2 linked regions of the Methanococcus voltae genome follow. The protein of the gene in region 1 binds, or shares a complex with, the protein of each later gene. Links are inferred from orthologs where the notes say so. Each region holds a gene or a part of one and is shown in the gene's direction. Other genes may lie near its edges.

Region 1 (3,752 bases):
TTGTAGCATTTTCAGAAAGTCTTTCTGAAACAGTTGAAACAATATCTTGAGCTTCATCTAAACTCATATCTTCTGGTCCAGTAACGTGTATTAAAGCACCTGTAGCTCCTTCTATATCTACGCATAATAACGGACTGTTTAAAGCCATATTGATAGCTTCTTTTGCTCTTTTTTCTGAATCGCTTTCGCCGATTCCCATCATTGCTATTCCACCATCGTCCATTACAGCTTTAACATCTGCAAAGTCCACGTGGATATCTCCAGCATTGTTTACGAGTTCAACCATTCCCCTAACTGAATTCATTAAAACTTCGTCAGCTACTTTAAAAGCAGTTCTTAATGGCACGTTTCTAACGATTTCTAATAATTTATCGTTTGGAATAATAACAATGGTATCTGCAACTTCTTGCAATTTTTCAAGTCCATTTAAAGCATTGGTCATTCTTACTTTTCCTTCCATTGAGAATGGCAATGTTACAACAGCAACAGTTAAAGCACCCATTTTCTTTGATATTTCCGCAACTATTGGTGCAGAACCTGTTCCTGTACCGCCACCTAATCCGCAGGTGATGAATACTAAATCTGAGTCTTGTATCGCAGATTTAATGTCTTCTGCATTTTCACGAGCTGATTCTTCTCCTTTTTCAGGGTTTCCTCCAGCCCCTAATCCGCGGGTTAAGTTTTTACCAATTAAAACCTTATTTTCAGCTTTGGTTTTAACTAATTGCTGAGCATCGGTATTAACGGCAACTACTTTTGCACCTTCAACCTGTTCATCAGCTAACCTATTTATTGCATTATTACCGGCCCCACCACAACCTACAACTGTTATTCTTGCTTTTGAACCTTCTATTAACTCTAATAATTCTTTATCTACATCCGATAGAGTTTCTTTAGGTTCGTCTAAAAAATCGTTTTCAGCAATATTTTGTAAAAATTTCAAGGTATTACCTCCTCATATATGCCCTTTTCCATAATTAGTTCAATATTTTATTAGAATATAAATTTAATTTATTCACTGCTTTGAGTAAATGAGTATGTATTATTTGCCTATAATTATATGTATTTCATATTTATATTATTTATACTAATTCCTATAACTTTACTACATTTTAAGAATCTGTTAAACAAGTCCTTTTATTTTTGTAAATATATATTATATGATGATATAATTTTAAAAATATTCAATATCATATAGCATATAATTATATTTAAATTTATGATTTTTGTATAATTAATTAATGCTCATTAATGCGAAATTTATTGTTTGGTAAAATCTATTAGCTTGCAAAAGAAATGTACTATTGTACTTTTAAGTACATTTTATATTAACTATAATTTTTATATATTAGTTATTTAAATTTCTTTTGGTTTTAATTTTAAATCATTAATCTATTTAACTAAATTTATATAACACTTAATTCTATTATGATATTATAATAAAATTTTAGATATATTTTAATACGTTAATTTTAATATCGCATATGGCCAAATAGAATATATTGCAGTATATGTGCTATTATACGTATTATTAATCGGATAATCATAAAATAATTTAAATTCTATATCTATTATATAAAAATATAAACTAAATAGGAATTGTTGATACAACAAATGATACATTAAATATCCTATTCCTTTGGGTGAATTAGATGATAACATCAAAAGAAAGAAAATTAGCTTCTCAAAAATTACTTAATATGGCAAATCAGATGTATGATGATATTATAAGGAAAAAAAGGCCAATTATTAAATTCCCGGTAAGAAGTTTGTCTAACGCAAGATTTGACGATGAAAAGGGTACTTTTACATTAATGGGTAAGGAGAAAGAAAGAACTTTTAATGTAAATCAAGCAAAAATATTTGCCCAAACAATAAAAATGATGGAATTTTCAAAGAGTTTATTGGATACAAATGATTTCTCAACATTGAGGGAAGCATATTATGTATCTAAAAACTGGGGTGAGGCCAGATTTGATGACCAACAACCATCTAACGGCGTTATTGAGGACTTGGAGGCAGCTTCTGATTTTTTAAGGGAAGATTTAGGTTTTATGCCTGAAGAAGATGGTGCTTCTGTTGTAGGTCCGTTAAAAGTTATTGATAAAACTCAAGATGGTCAAGAAATTATAATCGATTGTACTAAATTGGGCAGTGGTGCATATAACATACCTAATGAAGTTACAAATTTAACATTGGAAACAACTGCAGAGTTTGTTTTAGCAATTGAGACTGCGGGTATGTTTGCGAGATTAAGTGCTGAAGGATTTTGGAAAAAACACAACTGTATATTAGTTTCATTGAAGGGTGTACCTTCAAGGGCTACAAGAAGATTTGTGAAAAGATTAGCAGAGGAAAAAAAGTTGCCCATTTTGGTATTTACGGATGGCGACCCTTACGGGTATTTAAACATTTACAGAACTTTAAAAGTTGGTAGTGGTAAAGCAGTACACTTGGCTGATAAATTGGCAGTTCCTGAAGCAAGATTAATCGGTGTCACGCCTCAAGATATCGTAGATTATGAATTACCTACTCACCCGTTAAAAGACCATGATATTAAGAGATTAAAAGACGGTTTGAAAAATGACGACTTTGTTAAATCGTTCTCAGACTGGCAACAAGCTTTAACGATGATGGCAAATAGTAAAGTAAGGGCAGAACAGCAGTCTTTAGCTAAATATGGTTTAAAATATGTTGTAGAAGAGTATTTACCTGCTAAAATAGAAGACCAAAAAACTTGGTTGCCATAATTAATTATTTATCGTATTTATTTTCATATTTATTTTTATTTCATTTTTATTTATTTAATTTTTAATTTTTTTACTAATTTTATATTATAATTTTATATTCTATTTTCTATTTTTATAGTGTATCATAAATTCATAGTAAATTTTAAATACAATACACATAAATAACATTAAGGAGTTTATTGAATAGTCAAACTTTAGATGTATTTTTATATTAGTACATATTATTTATTTTGTATAAATTTGTTGTTAAGACAACTATTGATATTATACAATTTAACAAGAATAATATAATAAAATAATAAATATCAAAAATATTGCAAACACGATTGAGGTGAATATTATGGCAGAACAAGTAGTAGAAATATTAGTTACTGGTGGAAAAGCTACAGCAGGTCCTCCATTAGGTCCAGCTATCGGTCCTTTAGGTGTTAACATTATGCAAGTTGTTAACGAAATCAACCAAAAAACAGCTTCATATGAAGGTATGAGTGTTCCTGTAAGTGTAATTGTAGATACTGAAAAAAGGTCATTCAAAGTTGAAGTGGGTATTCCTCCAGCATCAGCTTTAATTATGAAAGAATTAGGTATCGAAAAAGCTTCACAAGAACCAAAACACCAAGTTGCAGGTAATTTAACAATGGAACAAGTTGTTAAAGTTGCAAATATGAAATATGAAGCAATGTTATCATTCAACATCAAAAATGCTTCAAAAGAAGTTATCGGAACATGTGTTTCATTAGGTGTAAATGTTGAAGGAAAAACTCCAAGAGAAGCACAAAAAGCTATCGATGCAGGAGAATTTGACAGTTTTTTTAACTAATTTGGCAAAACGCTAAATTAGTTATTACCTATTTCTAATTAATTATGTTAATCATAGTTTAAATTAAAATAGTTGGCGCTATGGCGATAATTTATAAATATATTAATTATAAAAAACTGTATTTAATGCAATGCAGGATATAATTAAAAATATCTTATTATTATGTATTTTATTGGTTTAAT
Region 2 (3,884 bases), on another replicon or contig:
TATTCTAAATTTTCACCATTAGTTTTATTTTTAAAGTAGTCTGGCAAATTGCTTAGGTGTATAGTTTCTTCGGATTGATATATCCTTTTAAAATACCCTCCTTCAATATGTGGCTCTAAATCTAATTTTTTTACCCAATATTTCGAATTAATATTTTTCATTTTTTCACGTTTTAAATTTAATAATTTAATTAAATATTCTAAAAAGTTTATATAATATTATACAATAGTAAAGACATTATAATATGACATCTTATTTATGATTATCAAATAAAAAATATTATTATCAAATACAAAATGATTTATTTTAAAATAATTTCTAACTATTAAACACTAACCATTAACCATTAACGTGTAATTATTAACGTGTAATTATTAACGTGTAATTATTAACGTGTAATTATTAATAATAACGGTGATAAATTATGATTATCGAATTAAACGGAATTTACGGCGGTTTAAGATTTTCTGCAGCCCACATTGTATTTGGACACGAAAGTTGTGGTGTAATACACGGTCATTCGTACTATATAGATGTTAAATTGTCTGGGGAACAAACGGGACAATTTAACTTTGTATGTGATTTTAAAGTCATTAAAAGCATTGTAAAAGAGCTTGCAAATGAAATGGACCATAAATTATTAGTTCCTGAATACCATCCTGAGGTAAAATACGAAATAAAAGACGATTATTTATTTATGGAATATAATCACGATGGAAAACTTAAAAAATATATGTTCCCTTGCGAAGATGTGTTAATGTTGCCATTAGCTTCGACAACTGCTGAAGAAATGTCAGAATACTTCGGAGAACATATTAAAAATGGTTTGGACAAGTTAGGGCTTTTGAATAGCATAGAATGGATAGAAACAACCGTTAACGAAGGCATAGGTCAAGGTGCAAGAAGTAATCTTTTAATAAAATAATAACTTAAAATTTAAATTTAAATGATTAATACAGTACATTTAATATACTAAAATGAATATACTACAATTAATGTAAAATTAAAAATTAGTATGTAAATTTGGGGTTCAAATTCTGAATATATAACCTCTAAATTTTAAATTATTTAATTTAAAACATTTTTTTATTATTTATCAATATCGATATATCGATACAATATTAATGTTGGTGATATTATGGCTGATGAAGTCAATCTATTCGATGAGTTTAAAGAACACTCAATATCCGAATTTTTTAGAAAAAACAAGCATATGTTAGGTTATAGTGGTAAATTAAGAAGTATGACAACCATTATACACGAGTTGGTGACTAACAGTATGGATGCTTGTGAGGAAGCTGAAATATTGCCAGATATAAACGTTACAATCGAAAGATTGGGCAACGAATACTACAAACTCATTGTAGAAGATAACGGTTCGGGTATACCTCCTAAGTACGTGCCAAAAGTATTTGGTAAGATGTTAGCAGGTTCAAAATTACACAGGCAGATACAATCAAGAGGACAACAAGGTATCGGTGCAGCTGGTGTATTGTTATTTTCACAAATGACGACAGGAAAACCTTTAAAAATTACTACTTCAACCGGCGATGGCGTTATTCACGAAATGGATATACAAATGAGTATCTCCAAAAACGAAGGAGACGTACTTAGCCACAAAACACGTGAAGGAATGTACCGAGGTACTAAAGTAGAAGGCGAGTTTAAAGAAGTTACTTACAGCAGAAGAGAACAAGGACCGTTCGAATACCTTAGAAGAATTAGTTTATCAACACCTCACTCAAAAATAACCTTAAAAGACCCCGAGGAAGAAGTTTTATTCGATAGAACAGTTTTCCAAGTTCCGGAAAAACCTGAAGAAATGAAACCTCACCCACACGGTATAACAACCGATGAAATGTTGCACATTGCAAGAGAAACAGAAAGTTCAAGACTTTCAAGTATGTTAAGCTCTGAATTGTCAAGAGTGACCACTAAAAGAGTTAAAGAATTGGAAATGTACATTTTAAGGGATAAATTATTAGAGCAATATAGAGATAGCTTTTTCTGGGATACAGTTATCGAATGTTATTTAAACGCTGATTTCAAGTACTACTTTGATAAATATGGAAAATATTTTGATAAAAAGGAAATTGAAGAAGTAAACAATTTAATTTTAGGATTACCAGAAGGATTATCTGAATTAAAACAATATTACTTAAAATATATAATTACAGAATATTTATTCAATAAATTTGATGAAGACCATATTAAAGAAATTAGAAATCAATTTAAGAAGAAACCAGAGAATTTTGTGGAATATGTAAGTAAACAATATTTAAATGCTTCACAAATGGATGAATTCAGGAAAAAAGTAAGATACATTACAAAAAGACCTGAAAGTTTTGTGAATTCATTAGTTGAGTTTTCAATGGTTTCAGATGTTGAATTAGAGAAATACAAAAAAGGAATTAAAAAATTATTAAAGATTAATCCAAAAGATGTTGATTGGAAAGAAGCTGAATTGTTGGTTTCCGTTCTTCAAGATATGGACTTTATGGCACCATCTACAATAGGTTTAAGACCTATCGGTGATGAAAACATTTTAAAATCACTTGAAACACTCGAACCAGATTTCTTAAAGACTTTAACCAGAAAACCTAAGACCTATAAAGGTGGAATTCCTTTCGCAGTTGAGGTAGGTATCGCATACGGCGGTAATGCAGGTAGATTCGGAGAAAACGGTAGAAAAATGGAAATTATGCGAAACTCCAACCACGTGCCTTTATTGTTTGATACCACAGGTTGTGGTTTGACAAACGCAGTAAAAAGCGTTAATTGGAAGAGATACGGTTTAAGAAGTGATGAAGATGCACCAATTACCATATTTGTTAACTTAATTTCAACTCATATCCCATATACTTCAGCAGGTAAACAAGCGATTTCAACCGGTACTGAGGATAATGAAGAGATATTTAACGAAATAAGACAAGCTTTAATGATTTGCGGTAGAGATTTAAATAACTATATTTCAAGAATTAGAAAAGCTAAAGAAGAAGAACAGAAGAGAAAGTACGTTATGAAGTACGCAATGGTATTTGCAGAAGGTTTATCCAGTATTACGCAAAAACCAAAAGATGAAATTGAGGAAAATATTATCTATTTACTTAGATAATTTTTATTAATTTTTTTTTAATTTTTTTATAAGTTTTTAATAATTTATTTTAATAACAGTAAATACTATTTTATTAATTTTTAAAAAAAAGAAAGTAAAAAAGAAAGAATTTATTTTAATTACTCTTCTCGTATGTATTTATAGATGAAAGCACCGATTAATGCCCCTAAAATTGGACCTATTACGTATATTGGGAAGTAAACCCATAAGTCAATACCATAGAACATATCCATTAAATAAGGTCCAAAAGTCCTTGCTGGGTTAAGGGAAGCTCCTGAGATACCGCCTATCGTCGTGATAATCCCCGCAACTGCCAAACCAATTATAAGCCCTGCAAATTTATTTGGAGCTTTTTTATCGACCGCTACACCCATAATTGTTATCATCAATAAGAAAGTACCTACTATTTCAGCAAGCATAGCCTGCATATATGTAAATCCTGCAGATGGAGCTGTAGCGCCCAATCCGCCAATTGTAGCCGCTGAAGCACCGATACAACCTATCAATAGTATTGACCCGAGTGTAGCACCGATTAACTGAGCTAATATATACGGTAAGACCTCTTTTGTGTCAAATTCCTTAGTTGCCCATAAGGCAATTGTGACAGCTGGATTGATGTGTGCACCCGATACAGCGCCTACAGCGTAAATTGAGGCAGTAATTGCTAAACCAAATGCTAAACCAATTGCCAGCCATTCACCAATTCCGCCAAGTATTCCAATACCTGGCATACCTAAGCTATTTGATATTAATAGTGCCATAATTGCAG

What was found. Proteins that work in one complex are often made in the same cells at the same time.
Region 2: the proteins of J3E06_RS06520 (region 1) and J3E06_RS06105 are in contact, whole or in part, in a crystal structure (PDB 2ZBK), measured with the Saccharolobus shibatae proteins. The link is inferred for Methanococcus voltae from one-to-one orthologs. Residues at the interface, in WP_218258439.1 of Saccharolobus shibatae: Phe25, Leu26, Val29, Glu30, Gln31, Leu32, Lys34, Gly35, Glu36, Pro37, Phe70, Leu71, Asp72, Leu73, Ala76, Lys77, Met80, Val83, Leu84, Ala86, Ser87, Tyr90, Asp91, His110, Ser111, Leu114, Lys115, Ser116, Glu126; in WP_218266310.1 of Saccharolobus shibatae: Glu463, Lys467, Leu469, Tyr471, Leu472, Lys473, Tyr474, Ile475, Pro476, Glu477, Val478, Arg480, Ser481, Leu482, Thr484, Phe485, Leu486, Ser488, Glu503, Lys507, Leu508, Lys511, Ile518, Glu519.

What each region holds. Positions count from the first base shown.
Region 1 is NZ_JANUCR010000005.1:6,430-10,181, reverse strand. The notes cover bases 912-3,701. They hold J3E06_RS06520 (DNA topoisomerase IV subunit A), read left to right. Parts: upstream 912-1,652; coding sequence 1,653-2,750; downstream 2,751-3,701. Other genes in these bases: J3E06_RS06515 (50S ribosomal protein L11), read left to right, coding at 3,091-3,570; ftsZ (cell division protein FtsZ), read right to left, coding at 912-943. Outside these bases: more of ftsZ, read right to left, coding at 1-911. UniProt on the Methanocaldococcus jannaschii protein: Relaxes both positive and negative superturns and exhibits a strong decatenase activity.
Region 2 is NZ_JANUCR010000004.1:168,838-172,721, forward strand. Bases 705-3,626 are described here. They hold J3E06_RS06105 (DNA topoisomerase VI subunit B), read left to right. Parts: upstream 705-1,138; coding sequence 1,139-3,115; downstream 3,116-3,626. Other genes in these bases: J3E06_RS06100 (6-carboxytetrahydropterin synthase QueD), read left to right, coding at 705-925; J3E06_RS06110 (MIP/aquaporin family protein), read right to left, coding at 3,235-3,626. In the rest of the region: J3E06_RS06095 (cupin domain-containing protein), read right to left, coding at 1-161; more of J3E06_RS06100, read left to right, coding at 425-704; more of J3E06_RS06110, read right to left, coding at 3,627-3,884.